Regions from separate parts of the Saccharothrix australiensis genome, predicted to be linked through region 2. Evidence: riboswitches for the same ligand, from Rfam matches in the RefSeq annotation. Region 2 holds a riboswitch; each other region holds the start of a gene.
What was found. Region 2 has a riboswitch for glycine ahead of gcvH (glycine cleavage system protein GcvH). Riboswitches for the same ligand answer to the same signal wherever they lie in the genome.
Positions count from the first base shown of each region.

Region 1: it holds a riboswitch for glycine, as region 2 does, so the genes downstream of both, gcvT (glycine cleavage system aminomethyltransferase GcvT) here and gcvH (glycine cleavage system protein GcvH) in region 2, are expected to answer to the same signal.
Region 3: it holds a riboswitch for glycine, as region 2 does, so the genes downstream of both, gcvP (aminomethyl-transferring glycine dehydrogenase) here and gcvH (glycine cleavage system protein GcvH) in region 2, are expected to answer to the same signal.

Region 1 is NZ_RBXO01000001.1:6,467,733-6,472,699, forward strand. It holds gene C8E97_RS27285 (hypothetical protein) at 1-302, shown strand, start outside; gene glyA (serine hydroxymethyltransferase) at 395-1,660, opposite strand; gene gcvT (glycine cleavage system aminomethyltransferase GcvT) at 1,670-2,770, opposite strand; glycine riboswitch at 2,878-2,963, opposite strand; glycine riboswitch at 2,965-3,052, opposite strand; gene C8E97_RS27300 (DUF3817 domain-containing protein) at 3,121-3,423, opposite strand; gene C8E97_RS27305 (hypothetical protein) at 3,446-3,802, opposite strand; gene C8E97_RS27310 (helix-turn-helix transcriptional regulator) at 4,270-4,758, opposite strand; gene C8E97_RS34955 (hypothetical protein) at 4,948-4,967, opposite strand, start outside.
Region 2 is NZ_RBXO01000001.1:7,181,845-7,186,811, reverse strand. It holds gene ald (alanine dehydrogenase) at 53-1,159, opposite strand; glycine riboswitch at 1,427-1,518, shown strand; gene gcvH (glycine cleavage system protein GcvH) at 1,660-2,040, shown strand; gene C8E97_RS30530 (L-serine ammonia-lyase) at 2,046-3,410, shown strand; gene C8E97_RS30525 (hypothetical protein) at 3,682-4,080, opposite strand; gene C8E97_RS30520 (glutathione peroxidase) at 4,339-4,824, opposite strand; gene C8E97_RS30515 (ABC1 kinase family protein) at 4,834-4,967, opposite strand, start outside.
Region 3 is NZ_RBXO01000001.1:6,185,400-6,190,366, forward strand. It holds gene gcvP (aminomethyl-transferring glycine dehydrogenase) at 1-2,242, opposite strand, end outside; glycine riboswitch at 2,404-2,494, opposite strand; gene C8E97_RS26100 (MerR family transcriptional regulator) at 2,571-3,137, opposite strand; gene C8E97_RS26105 (bifunctional nuclease family protein) at 3,706-4,179, opposite strand; gene ftsR (transcriptional regulator FtsR) at 4,323-4,967, opposite strand, start outside.

The DNA of each region.
Region 1 (4,967 bases), 710 kb from region 2:
CCCCGGCCGCGCCTGCCGCCACGACCCCCGCCGGCCGCACCGCGCCGCGACCCGCCGCGCCCGAAACCGCCGCGCCGCGACCCGACGTGCCGGGAGCCGCGCGGCAACCCGCCGCGACCCGGTCCGGCGCGCCCGAACCCGCCGCCGCACCGGCCGAAGCACCCCCGGTGACGCTCGTGGCGAAGAGCGTGCCGAAGATGGGCGAGGTCGTGCCGGACGGCGCGGGCCGCACCCTGTACCGGTTCGACAAGGACTCCCTCGACCGGCGTGATCCCCCCGCCGGACCCCCTCGAACGGCGTGATCCCCCCGCCCGAAGGGCGATGCGCACCCCTCGAACGGCGTGGTCCCCCGGCTCGGTGCCGAGCCGGGGGACCACGCCTGCCGCGAGGAGCCTTACAGCGACGGGTACAGCGGGTGCTTGGCCGCCAGCACCTCGACCCGCGCGCGGAGGTCCGCCAGGTCCGGCGACGGCTGGAGCGCCGCCGCGATGATGTCGGCCACCTCGGTGAAGTCCGCCGCGCCGAACCCGCGCGTGGCCAGCGCGGGCGTGCCGATCCGCAGGCCCGAGGTCACCATCGGCGGGCGCGGGTCGTTCGGGACCGCGTTGCGGTTGACCGTGATGCCCACCTCGTGCAGGCGGTCCTCGGCCTGCTTGCCGTCCAGCTCGGAGTCCACCAGGTCGACCAGCACCAGGTGGACGTCCGTGCCGCCGGTCAGCACCTTCACGCCGGCCGCCGCCGCGTCGGGCCGCGACAGCCGGTCGGCGAGGATGCGCGCGCCCTCGACGGTGCGGCGCTGGCGGTCGGCGAACTCCGGCGACGCGGCGTGCTTGAACGCCACCGCCTTGCCCGCGATCACGTGCTCCAGCGGCCCGCCCTGCTGGCCGGGGAACACCGCCGAGTTGATCTTCTTGGCGAGGTCGGCGTCGTTGGTCAGGATCACGCCGCCGCGCGGGCCGCCCAGCGTCTTGTGCGTCGTCGTGGTGACGACGTGCGCGTGCGGCACCGGGCTCGGGTGCAGGCCGGCCGCGACCAGGCCCGCGAAGTGCGCCATGTCCACCATGAGGTAGGCGTCGACCGAGTCGGCGATCCGCCGGAACTCCGCGAAGTCCAGCTGCCGGGGGTAGGCCGACCAGCCCGCGACGATCAGCTTCGGCCGGTGCTCGGCGGCCAGCCGCTCCACCTCGGCCATGTCCACCCGACCGTCCACATCGGACACGTGGTACGGCACCACGTCGTACAGCTTGCCCGAGAAGTTGATCCGCATGCCGTGCGTGAGGTGCCCGCCGTGCGCCAGGTCCAGCCCGAGGATGGTGTCGCCGGGCTTGAGCAGGGCGAACATGGCGCACGCGTTGGCCTGCGCGCCCGAGTGCGGCTGCACGTTCGCGAACGCCGCCCCGAACAGCTCCTTCACCCGCGAGATCGCCAGTCGCTCGATGACGTCGACGTGCTCGCACCCGCCGTAGTAGCGCCGGCCGGGGTAGCCCTCGGCGTACTTGTTGGTCAGCACCGAGCCCTGCGCCTGGAGCACCGACACCGGGGTGAAGTTCTCGGAGGCGATCATCTCCAGGGTGCCCTGCTGCCGGCCGAGCTCGGCGGCGACGGCCTCGGCGACCTCCGGGTCGAACTCCGCGAGGGAGGTGTTGAAGTGCTCGGACATGTGGTCTCCCTACGAGTTGCGCTTGTAGAACGGCAGCGCGACGACTTCCACGGGCTCCTGCCTGCCCCGGATGTCGACGGCCAGCTCGGTGCCGGGCTCGGCGTGCGCGGGCGGCACGTAGGCCAGGGCCACGGAGTAGCCCAGCGTCGGCGACAGCGCGCCGCTGGTCACCTCCCCGATGACCGCGCCCGCCGCGTCCAGCACCGCGTAGCCGTGCCGGGGCGCGCGGCGGGACGTCGTCTTCAGGCCGACCAGGCGGGCGTCCACGCCCTGCTCCGCGACCGCCGCCAGGGCGTCCCGGCCGACGAAGTCCTCGGGCTTGTCCAGCTTCACGACCCGGCCCAGGTTCGCGTGGTACGGGGTGCGCGCGGCGGTCAGCTCGTTGCCGTACAGCGGCATCCCGGCCTCCAGGCGCAGCGTGTCGCGGCAGCCGAGGCCGGCGGGCTTGAGGTCGTGCGGCGCGCCCGCGGCCAGCAGCGCGCCCCACACGTGCGGCGCGTCGGCGGGCGCGAGGAACAGCTCGAACCCGTCCTCGCCGGTGTAGCCGGTGCGGGCGAGCAGCGCGGGCCTGCCCGCCACCTCGGTCGGGTAGGACGCGTAGTACTTCACCGCCGCGAGGTCGGTGCCGGTCAGGCCGGCCAGGATCGCGGTCGCCTTCGGGCCCTGCACGGCCAGCAGCGCGTAGTCGGCGGAGCGGTCCTCGACCGCGGCGTCGTAGCCCTTCGCCCGCGCGACCAGCTCCTCGTGCACCGCCGCCGCGTTCGACGCGTTCGCGACGACCAGGTACTCCTGCTCGCCGGTGCGGTAGACGATCAGGTCGTCGAGCACGCCGCCGTCGGCCGCGCAGATCATGGTGTAGCGGGCGCGGCCGACGCCGATCGCGGACGCGTGGCCGACCAGCGCGTGGTCCAGCGCGCGGCCCGCCTCCGGCCCGGTGAGCACGATCTCGCCCATGTGGGTCAGGTCGAACAGGCCCGCCGAGGTGCGCACGGCGTGGTGCTCGGCGAGTTCGCTGTCGTAGCGCAGCGGCATCCGCCAGCCCGCGAAGTCGGTGAACTGGGCGCCCAGCGCCTCGTGCTCGGCGTGCAGCGGCGTCCGGCGGGTTTCCACGGGGTCCTCCCTGGTGGCGGGCACGGCAGTGACGCCGACCTGGTCGGTCGGCCTGCCGCTACGAAGGATGACACGGTCCATCGGGAGACTCCTCGCCTGAGTGAGCCTCCCCCTCTGTCATGGGCCTGAGAGCTTCGCCGCGGTAGCGCGGCTTGCACCGTGGGCGAGGCGTGCTGCCTGCTTTCCAGAGTTGCCTTCGTCGGGCGGTAGCTGTGCCTGAGAGATTCCGGGGAGGAGTTGCTCCTTCGGCGCCCCTGGTGGGGACTCTCCCGCGCGACATCGACGGCCGTGTTCAGTTGGTACCGCCAGACGCTAGGCGGGCCCGGCGGGCGCGGTCAACCGGGAGCCGGTCACAGGGCGCGTTCCGCCCGGACGCTCTCGACGACCTTGCGCTCGGCGTAGAACGACACGAACGGGATGGTGCCCGCCAGCAGCACCAGCGCGGTGCCCTTGAGCGACCAGCGCGCCTTGAGCGCCAGGTCGACGGTGAGGACCAGGTAGATGGCGTAGAGGAACCCGTGGACGGGGCCGACGACCGCCATCATGCCGGGGTTGTCGCCGAGGTACTTGACGAACATGGCGACCACGAGCCCGAGCAGGCCGACACCGACCACGTAAGCCATGAACCGGAACCGGCCCAACGCACCGCTCATCGCCCTACCGACCTGCCTTCGCTCACCGCTGGTCCCGCGCGTGGAGTTCCCGGAGGTAGCGGTTGTACGCCGCCAGCTCGTCGTCCTCGTCGTCGTGCGCGGGTGTCCTGACGGCGTCCACGGTAACCACCCGCTCGGTGATCACCCGTTCCGGGGCGGCCGGCGCGGGTCCGGGCGCGGCGTCGCCCGCGTCGCGGCGGGCGGCGAGCCTGCGCATCCGCCACACCATGAACGCGGGGAACAGGCCGAACAGCGGCCACTGGAAGACGTACCCGAGGTTCTGCCACGTGCCGCCCGCCTCGGAGAACCGCTCCCACTGCCAGTAGGCCAGGCCGCAGCACACGACGAGCGACAGCAGGCACACGACCGCGATGGCCAGCGGTGTCCCGAGGCGGCGCGCGGTGGTGCGGGCCTCGACGTCACCGGCCTCGACGTCACCGGCCTCGACGTCACCGGCCTCGACGTCACCGGCCTCGACGTCACCGGTCCCGACGTCGCCGCCGCGGGCCGCGCTGGTGTGCGCCGCGAGGGTCTCGGCGACACCGGTCCCGGCGACACCGGTGCGGGTGGCGCGGGTCCCGGTGGCGCGGGTGTCGCCTGCGCGGGCGTCGGCCGCGCGGTCCGGCCTGGGCGCGTGCTCACCGCCGGCGGGGTCCCGGCCTGCCGGCGGGGCCTCGCGCGGGAGTGGTGGGGTGGACACGGCTCCCAGCGTACTTCGTGGCGCGCCGGGTGGCCGTCACCCGTCGGAAGGGGCTCCCGGCACAGGAGCCCGCCCTCCCGGTCTGGTGCTGGTCCTGCCCACGTCTCCGTGCGCACGTCGCGCCGCGAGCGGCGCGACGCCCGGACCTAGGCGACGCCGTCCCGGCGCTGCCGCTGCAACCTGGCCACGCACCAGGCCGCCGCACTGCCCCGACGCAGGTGCTGGAGCACCGTCATCGGCCCGAGCCGACGTCCCAGGTCGGCGGGCGTGAGCCCGGCCGCCCGGTAGTCGAGAGCGCGCTGGTCGAGCGGGCTGATGCCCGCGTCCCACCACAGCTCCGCCTCGGACAGGTCGCCCACCAGCTGCCAGTAGCTGGCGGCCGCCGCGAGCAGCACCTCGGGCACCTCGGGCGCCCGCTTCCGCATCGCCGCCACGTACGCCGGGTCAGCGGATTCGACCCGAACCAGTCCGCGCGACCCGCCGTTCGCCCGCTGCGAGGGGATGCCCGGCGCGGGCGGCGGGGCCTCGGCCAGCCACTCGTCCTTGATCCGGTTCACCTCTTGCAGCTCGGCGTCGTCCGAGCGCTCAGCCGCCCACTGCCGCAGCAGCTCGTCGACTCCGGAGTCCTCGACCATTCTGCCTCCTCGTCGGTCGAAGATCAGCCAATGCAGCGCACCGTATTAGCGGGTACCGACAACCGCTAGACCCCGGATTGTCAAAAACCCTGTTACCAGCGCGTTATAGCCCTCTTTCCACCCGGACGGTCCAACGCGGACGGCCGATCGTCACCGATGGTGACCGGGTCGGCGGGGCCGCGCGGCGCGCTAGCCGAAGAGGCTCCGGA
Region 2 (4,967 bases):
ACGTGCGCGAAGGGGCGCCCACCGTGGTGGACGCCCCTCCCGAGGTCCGATCTCAGAGGTCGATCGGGGTGTGCGCGAGGCCGTGCGCCTCCGCGACCGGCTGGTTGGTCAGCAGGCCGTCGTGGACGTTCAGGCCCAGCGCGAGCGACTTGTCCGCGCGCAGCGCCGCCTCCCAGCCCTTGTCGGCCAGCGCCACGGCGTAGGGCAGGGTCACGTTCGTCAACGCGTAGGTGGACGTGCGCGGCACCGCGCCCGGCATGTTCGCGACGCAGTAGAAGACCGACTCGTGCACCTGGTAGGTCGGGTCGGCGTGCGTGGTCGGTCGGGAGTCGGCGAAGCAGCCGCCCTGGTCGATCGCGATGTCCACCAGCACCGAACCGGGCTTCATCCGCGCCACCAGCTCGTTGCTGACCAGCTTGGGCGCCTTCGCGCCGGGCACCAGCACCGCGCCGATGACCAGGTCGGCCTCGCGCACGGCCTGCTCGACCGAGAAGCGGTTGGACGTGACGGTGCGCAGCTGCCCCCGGTAGAGGGCGTCGATGTGGCGCAGCCGGTCGACGTTGGTGTCCAGGATCTCGACGTCCGCGCCCAGGCCGGCGGCGATGGTGGCCGCGTTCAGGCCCGCGACGCCGCCGCCGATCACGACCACCCGCGCCGGGTGCACGCCGGGCACGCCGCCGGGCAGCACGCCCCGGCCGCCGGACGGCTTCATCAGCGAGAACGCGCCGACCTGGGGCGCGAGCCTGCCCGCGACCTCGGACATCGGGGCCAGCAGCGGCAGCGCGCCGCTCGGCGCCTGCACGGTCTCGTAGGCGATCGCGGTGGTGCCCGAGTCGAGCAGCGCCTGCGTCAACGGCTGGTCGGCGGCCAGGTGCAGGTAGGTGAACAGGGTCTGGCCCTTGCGCAGCAGCGGGTACTCGCGCGCGATCGGCTCCTTGACCTTGAGCACCAGGTCGCCCTCGCCCCACACCTCCTCGGCGGTGGCCAGGACCTTCGCGCCGGCGGCCAGGTACTCGTCGTCGGTGATGGCCGACCCGAGACCCGCGCCCGCCTCGACGTACACGTCGTGGCCGCGCTGGGTCAGCTCGTGGGCGCCCGCCGGGGTCAGCGCGACGCGGTATTCGTGGTTCTTGATCTCGCGAGGTACTGAGATCCGCACGGTGGGGCTCCTTCAGCCGTTGTTACGCCCAAAGGTCCGGTACCGCCATCCGGCTGTCATCGTGCGGGCGGTACGAACCGCCACCCGCGCGGTTGTGCCGCCGGCACAACCGGTGCTGCCCGAACGGACAACCGGGCCCCACCCGAACGGACAACCGGACCTGTCCGCGGCGACCGTCCGGGCGCGCGTTGACACCCGTCGTGCCGGGGACTTAGCGTGCTCGCGTTCGCCCAACTCAACATCGGCCGCGGTGCCCCGTGCGGCACCGGAACCCGGGCGGGAGAGCCTCCAGCGTCGTTGGAGCGCCGAAGGAGCAAGCACCCCGCACACTCTCAGGCAACGAGAACCGCTCGGGCGAGGCGACTCTGGAAAGCGTGCTCGCGCGCACCCACGGTGCAAGCCGGACCGATCGACGGCACGACCGTCGTGACGCCGGCGAAGCTCTCAGGTCCCAGGACAGAGAGGGGGACCTGGACCGCGTGGACCGAGGAGCTGACGACGTGAACCTTCCGGACAACCTGCTGTACACCCCCGAGCACGAGTGGGTCGACTGGGCGCCGGGTACCCAGGACCCCGTGGCGATCGGCATCACGTCCTACGCGGCGGAATCCCTCGGCGACATCGTCTTCGTGCAGCTGCCCGCCGTCGGCGACCGCGTGAAGTCCGGCGACGTGTGCGGCGAGCTGGAGTCGACCAAGTCGGTGAGCGACCTGTACGCGCCGGTCAGCGGCGAGGTCGTGGAGGTCAACACGGCCGCCGTCGACGACCCGTCGCTGATCAACAACGACCCGTACGGCGGTGGCTGGCTGTTCAAGGTCGCCGTGGAGGACGCCTCCGGCCTGCTGACCGCCGCGAAGTACGCGGAACTGACCGGGGACTGAGCGCCGTGGCCATCAGCGTCTTCGACCTGTTCTCCGTCGGCATCGGGCCGTCCAGCTCGCACACGGTCGGCCCGATGCGCGCGGCGACGATGTTCGTGGCGCGGTTGGGCCATCGCGTGCGGGAGGTCGACCGGGTGCACGTCCAGCTGTTCGGCTCGCTGGGCGCGACGGGCCACGGGCACGGCAGCCCCAAGGCCGTGCTGCTGGGCCTGGAGGGGCACCGGCCGGAGGACGTCGACCCGGCGGTCGCCGACACGCGCGTGGCCGAGATCCGCGCGACGAGCCGGCTGCTGCTGGGCGGCGTGCGGGAGATCCCGTTCACCGAGGACACCGACCTGGTGATGCACCGCCGCAAGTCGCTCCCGCTGCACCCCAACGGCATGAGCTTCGCCGCCTACCGGGGCGACGAGGTGGTCGACGAGGCCGTGTACTACTCGGTCGGCGGCGGGTTCGTGGTGGACGAGACGGCGACCGGCGCGGACCGGATCAAAGCGGACGAGACCAGGGTCGCGCACCCGTTCAAGACCGGTGACGAGCTGCTGGCGCGCACCCGCGAGACCGGGCTGTCCATCAGCGAGGTCATGCTGGCCAACGAGACGTCGTGGCGGTCCGAGGCGGAGGTGCGGTCCGGGCTGCTGCACATCTGGGCGGTGATGCAGGAGTGCGTCGACCGCGGCTGCTCGCAGACCGGTGTGCTGCCGGGCGGTCTGAAGGTGCGGCGGCGGGCGGCCGAGATGCGGCAGCGGCTGGCGTCCGAGCACTACGCCACCGACCCGCTGCGCGTCATGGACTGGGTGACGCTGTTCGCGCTGGCGGTCAACGAGGAGAACGCCGCGGGCGGCCGGGTCGTGACCGCGCCGACGAACGGCGCGGCCGGCATCGTCCCGGCGGTGCTGCACTACTACACCCGGTTCGTGCCGGGCGCGTCGGACGAGGGCGTGGTGCGGTTCCTGCTGACCGCGGGCGCGGTCGGCGTGCTGTTCAAGGAGAACGCGTCGATCTCCGGCGCGGAGGTCGGGTGCCAGGGCGAGGTGGGTTCGGCGTGCTCGATGGCGGCCGGCGGCCTGGCCGAGGTGCTGGGCGGCTCGCCGGAACAGGTCGAGAACGCCGCCGAGATCGCGATGGAGCACAACCTCGGGCTGACGTGCGACCCGATCGGCGGGCTCGTGCAGATCCCGTGCATCGAGCGGAACGCGCTGGCGTCGATCAAGGCCATCACCGCGGCCCGGATGGCGCTGCGCGGTGACGGCTCCCACTTCGTGTCCCTGGACAAGGTCATCAAGACCATGCGGGAGACCGGCAAGGACATGAAGGTCAAGTACAAGGAGACGGCACGCGGCGGTCTTGCGGTGAACGTGATCGAGTGCTGAGGGGGAGTGGCGAGGGAGTAGGGGGAGGGGCAAGGCAGTAGGGGTGAGGCGGGGGCGGTGAGACAGTGACTAGAGCTGTGTTTGATTTGCCTCGGCTTCGCCTCGGCGGCTCGGCCGCCCTGTGGTCGGGCCGTCGCGCCTGATTTCCCGCCGATCCAAAAGCGTGATCGGCGGGAAATGAGGCGCGACAACCCGACGGCGGCCTCGCGCGGTGCGGGAGCGAGTCGGGGGTGAGTGCGGCGACTTGGTCTGAGGTGCGGGAGTGGTTGGGCTAAGCCCTGCGGTACACCGAGACGTCGTCGCGCCACACGCCCTCGACGTCGGGTGCGGACTGGACGATCGTCATCTCGTCGGGTGAGCCGAGGATGCGCCAGGCCCTGGCTGCCTCGTTCTCCCCGTCGAACAGGACGGTGCACAGCGCGTTCGGCTCGACGATCGTCCGGACGCGGTCGTACGTGCCCTCCAGCGCGGTGTCGCCGGTGAGGCTCAGCCGGTACTCGATGTGGATCGGCTCGTCGGTGCCGCCGACGCCGTCGATCACGGCCACCAGCTCGTCACCGTCGAGCCGCAGCTCGTAGTGCCCCTCCTTGGGCGGCACCCCGCCGGAGTAGGCGGTACGGGCAGGGTCGAGCACCCACCGGCCGAGGAACGGCTCCAAGTCTTCAAGCATGACCACACCCTGCCGCGCTCCGGGACCTCGCACAACCGCCTCCCAGCCGCCTCTCCACCCGCGCCCTCCGCCCCCCGCAAGACCAGTCGCGGCCCTCACCCCCTACCTGTTCCCGCGCCGCGAGGCCGCGTCGGGTTGTCGCGCCTCATTTCCCGCCGATCACGCTCTTCGATCGGCGGGAAATCAGGCGCGACGGCCCGACAAAATGGCGGCCGAGCCGCCGCGACGAAGTCGCGGCAATCCAACACAGCGGCAAATTCAACACAGCACCCGCTCGATCGCCTCGATGACGGCCTCGTCCTCCGGGTCCGTAGTCGGCCGGAAGCGGGCCACCACCTCGCCGTCCCCGGACACCAGGAACTTCTCGAAGTTCCACTTCACGTCGCCCGCCTCGCCGTCGGCGTCCGGGTGCGCGGTCAGCTCGGCGTACAGCGGGTGGCGGCCGGGGCCGTTGACCTCGATCTTCTCGAACATCGGGAACGTCACGCCGTAGGTCGTGGAGCAGAAGGTCGCGATCTCCTCCGCGGTGCCGGGCTCCTGGCCGGCGAACTGGTTGCAGGGGAAGCCGACCACCGAGAAACCCGCCGCGCCGAAGCGCTCCTGGAGCCGCTCCAGGCCGGCGTACTGCGGCGTGAGGCCGCACCGGGACGCCACGTTGACCACCAGCAAAGCCTTACCGCGCAACGGTCCCAGGCTGCTCGGCGCGCCGGCCAGGGTGCGGACGGCGATGTCGTGGATGCTCATGCGCACAGCCTACGTGCCGGCGCGCGGCCGGAAGACGGTGACGACCACCCGCAGGCCCAGCAGCACGCTGATCACCAGCAGGTGGTAGCCGAACACCTGGTACAGCGTGATGTCCGGCGCGACCTGCGGCCCGCCGTCCGCCG
Region 3 (4,967 bases), 1.0 Mb from region 2:
GGCCCGCCGACGGCTGGAGCGGGTGGTTGGGCAGGAACGGCGCGAGGTGCGCGCGCACGCCGATCGGGCCGACACCGGGGCCGCCGCCGCCGTGCGGGATGCAGAACGTCTTGTGCAGGTTCAGGTGCGACACGTCCGAGCCGAACTTGCCGTATCGGGCGAGGCCGATCAGCGCGTTGAGGTTCGCGCCGTCCACGTACACCTGGCCGCCCGCGTCGTGCACCAGCCCGCACACCTCGCGCACGGTGTCCTCGTACACGCCGTGCGTCGACGGGTAGGTGATCATGATCGCGGCGAGGTCGTCGCGGTGCGCCCCGACCGTCTCGCGCAGGTGGTCCAGGTCGACGTTGCCCCGGTCGTCGCACTTCACCACGACGACCTTCATGCCCGCCATCACCGCCGACGCGGCGTTCGTGCCGTGCGCGGACGACGGGATCAGGCACACGTCGCGGTGCGCCTCGCCCCGCGACCGGTGGTAGGCGCGGATCGCCAGCAGGCCCGCGAACTCGCCCTGGCTGCCCGCGTTGGGCTGCAACGACACCGCGTCGTACCCGGTGACCTCGGCCAGCCACGCCTCCAGGTCCCGCACCAGCGACAGCAGGCCGGCCGCGTCCTCGGCGGGCGCGAACGGGTGCAGCTCGGCGAACTCCGGCCACGTCACCGGCTCCATCTCGGCCGTGGCGTTGAGCTTCATGGTGCACGAGCCGAGCGGGATCATGCTGCGGTCCAGCGCCACGTCCTTGTCCGACAGCGCCCGCAGGTAGCGCAGCAGGGCCGTCTCGGAGCGGTGCGCGTGGAACACCGGGTGGGTCAGGTAGTCCGAGGTGCGGCGCAGGTCCGCCGGGATGCCGTCGGCCGTGTCGGCGTCCAGCCCGTCGACGTCGGACACCGTCACCCCGAACGCCTTCCACACCGCCGACAGGTCGTCGCGCGTCGTGGTCTCGTCGCACGCGATCGAGACGACGTCCGCGTCCACCTGCCACAGGTTCACGCCCAGGTCGCGGGCGGCGGCCACGACCTCGGCGGCCCGGCCCTCGACCCGTGCCCGCACGGTGTCGAAGAAGTCGCCGTGCACGACCTCGACGCCGCCCTCGCACAGCCCGGCGGCCAGCACGGTCGCCATGCGGTGCGCGCGGGTCGCGATCGCCGCCAGCCCCTCCGGCCCGTGGTACACCGCGTACATCGACGCCATCACCGCGAGCAGCACCTGGGCGGTGCAGATGTTGCTGGTCGCCTTCTCCCGGCGGATGTGCTGCTCACGCGTCTGCAACGCGAGCCGGTAGGCGGGCGAGCCGTCCGCGTCCACCGACACGCCGACGAGCCTGCCCGGCAGCTGCCGCTCCAGCCCCTGCCGCACCGCCATGTACCCGGCGTGCGGCCCGCCGAACCCCATCGGCACGCCGAACCGCTGGCTCGTGCCCACCACGACGTCCGCGCCGATCTCGCCGGGCGGGCGCAGCAGCGTCAACGCCAGCAGGTCCGCCGCGACGACGACCTGCGCGCCGGCCGCGTGGATCTCCTCGACCAGCGCCGCCTGGTCCCGGACCACGCCGGACGCGCCGGGGTAGGACAGCAGGACGCCGAAGAAGTCGCCGCCCAGCCCCAGCCCCTCCAGGCCCTGCGACAGGTCGGCGGTGACCACCTCGATGCCCAGCGGCTCGGCGCGGGTCCCGATCACGGCCAGCGTCTGCGGCAGCGTGTCGACGTCCACCACGAACCGGTTCGACCTGTGCCTGCCCGCCCGGCGGACCAGCGTCATCGCCTCGGCGGCGGCCGTCGACTCGTCCAGCATGGACGCGTTGGCCAGCGGCAGGCCCGTCAGGTCGGCCACCGCGGTCTGGAAGTTCAGCAACGCCTCCAGCCGCCCCTGCGAGATCTCCGGCTGGTACGGCGTGTACGCCGTGTACCAGGCCGGGTTCTCCAGCACGTTGCGGCGGATCACCGGCGGCGTGACGGTGCCGTGGTAGCCCAGGCCGATCATCTGCTTGAGCGGGCGGTTGCGGGACGCCAGCGCGCGCAGCTCGGCCAGCGCCTCGGTCTCGGTGGCCGGCGCGGGCAGGCCCAGCACCAGGTCCCGCTCGCGGATCGACTCCGGCACGGCGCGCTGCGCCAACTCCTCCAACGACCCGACGCCGATGACGTCGAGGATCCGCGCCAACTCGGCGGGTCGGGGACCGACGTGGCGGTCGGCGAACGGCGTGCCGTGCTCAAGAGCAGCGAGGGGGATGCGGTCCTGCGTCATTGATACGCCTCCGGGGCCGGGCCGTTTCCTTCTGCGGAAACACTGGTGCCGTTGCCCTCCCCCTCTGTCTTCCGCCCGAACCGGGCGCCTGAGAGCTTCACCCGGCGTGCGGGCTTGCACCGTCGGCGGGGTCGGTGGCCCGACCCGCTTTCCAGAGGCGTCTCACCCGCGCGGTCCTTGCGCCTGAGAGGTTCCGGGGAGGATTTGCTCCTTCGGCGCCGAGACGGACTCGGACTCTCCCGCACGGGATAAAGCGACTACCCGCGAATGGTACCCGGCGGGCCGGACCGCGAAGCCGCGGAGGCGACGCGGATCTCAGGCGGGCGCGTCACCCGATGGCCCTGGTGCGCCGCCGCCGCGACAGCTCGTCGTTGGGCGCCTCGTCGACCTCCAGGCCGTCCGCGCGCTCGGCGGGGAACTCGTGGATCGTGCCGCTGATCTCCCGCATGGCGCCGCTGACCGCGATCCCGAACACCCCCTGCCCGCCCTGCAACAGGTCGACGACCTCCTCCGGCGAGGTGCACTCGTAGACCGTCGTGCCGTCGCTGAACAACGTGATGCGCGCCAGGTCCTGCACCCCGCGCCGCCGCAGGTGGTCGACGGCGACCCGGATGTTCTGCAACGAGACCCCGGTGTCCAGCAACCGCTTGACGACCTTCAGGACGAGGATGTCCTTGAACGAGTACAGCCGCTGGCTGCCGGACCCGTGCGCGCTCCTTATGGTCGGGTTGACCAGTCCGGTGCGGGCCCAGTAGTCGAGCTGGCGGTAGGTGATGCCGGCGATCTGGCACGCGGCGGGCCCCCGGTAGCCGACGAGTTCGTCCGGCAGCGAGGAGTCCGGGAACAGCTCACCCTGTTCGCCGGTCCCGGCCCGGATGGGCGCTTCCTCGACCACGCCTGCCTCCCCTCGGTCCGGCTGCACAGCCGGCGACCAACGTGAAGCCGCCAGCGGTGCTCGAATCACACCGTGGCAATTCACCTGAGTTCGACGGTAAGACCGCCTAGGGGGCAGGTCAACGCGACGCGCTGAGCGTGTCGCACCTCAACCTCAACCTGAGGTTGAGAGAGTCGGCCGATGTAAGCCATTCGGGTGACGTTTAGTGATCGTTTAGCGCAACACCACTGACGTTGTGTAATCCAGAGGTGTGACACCGGGGGGTGGCACGCGGGGCTGATCCACAACGCACCGCACACGCCACGGGGGGCCGCTCCACTTCGCGGATGGACCGGCACCCCGTGGTCCCCGCTCCGTCACCCACCCACACCACTGCCGCGCCAGGCGCCCCGCCGGCAACACGCCCTCGGCGCGCCGCGCGCCGCCCGCGCAGACCTCCGGCTCCGTGTTCTCCCCGTATGGCCTGCCCGTCCGGCGAGGACGCTTTTACGCTTCGACACCCTGCCGCACCGAACCCTCACCGGGCCGCGATACCGACCTCACGCGGCCGAGCCCGGCAGCCCCGGCCTCACGTGTCCGCGCCGCGGAAGTCCTCCGGCGACACCGAGTCGAGGAACTCGCGGAACTTCTCGACCTCGTCCTCCTGCTCGTCCGGGATGATCAGGCCGGCTTCCGCCAGCACGGCTTCCTCGGCGTGGATCGGCACCCCGATCCGCAGGGCCAGCGCGACCGAGTCGCTGGGCCTGGCCGACACCCGGACGTCACCGTCGAACACGAGCTCGGCGAAGTAGGTGCCCTCCTGGAGGTCCGTGATCCGGACCTGCTCCAGCTGCCGCCCCAACGCCCCGATCACGTCCTTGAGCAGGTCGTGGGTCAACGGCCGCGCGGGCCGGACGCCTTGTTGCTCCAGGGCGATGGCGGTGGCCTCGACCGACCCGATCCAGATCGGCAGGTAGCGCTCCCCCTCGGTTTCGCGCAGCAGCAGGATCGGCTGGTTGGCGGGCAGTTCCACCCGCACGCCCACGACGCGCATCTCGCTCATCGGGTCTCGCCTCCCTCAGCGCGCTGAAATTCTGGCGTCCCCGTTCCGAACGAGGATCTCCCATCTCCAGTTTCGACGCTACCCGCCAAGCGGGCTCTGTGCGCAACCACCGGGTACCACCGGATCACAATGCGGACACGGCTTCACCTGGGCGAAACCCGACCACCTGCGACGTCGCGGAGGCCCGTCTTCACCAGCAGTGTGTGCAGCGTTACGGAAAGCGCGGCGACTTCACGCGCGACCTCGTCCGCGCCCGCCCGGTGCGGGACGACCTGGTCGACCAGCCCCACGACGCGGTCGGCGGCGGCCCGGAACGCGCGCAGGTGGCGCGGTTCGAGCCCGCGCTCGGTCATGGCCCGGACGGTGAGGGCGACCTGGACCGCGTCCTGGTCGTAGACACCGGCCCTGATCAGGCCGGCCCGCTCCACCTCGGCGAGCACCGACGGGTCGAGCCCGGACCGGGCCAGCAGCTCCTCCCGGCTGATCCGGGACCCGGCCGGCGCCGCGAACCGGGCCGCGCACTGGTCCGCGAACAACCCCGCCGGGAACGACGACTGCCCCGCCGGCGGCTCCACGACCTGCCTCATCGGGGACACACCACCGACACCGGCACGGACGCCACCGGCCGCCACACCACCGACCGCCGACGCACCACCGGCCACCGCGGCGCCATCGACCACCGCGCCGTCGACCGCCACACCGTCCGCAGCCGCACCGAGCGCCGACGCACCGACCGCGGCCGCACCACCGGCAGCCACCCCGTCGACCGCGCGCAACGCGCGGGCGGA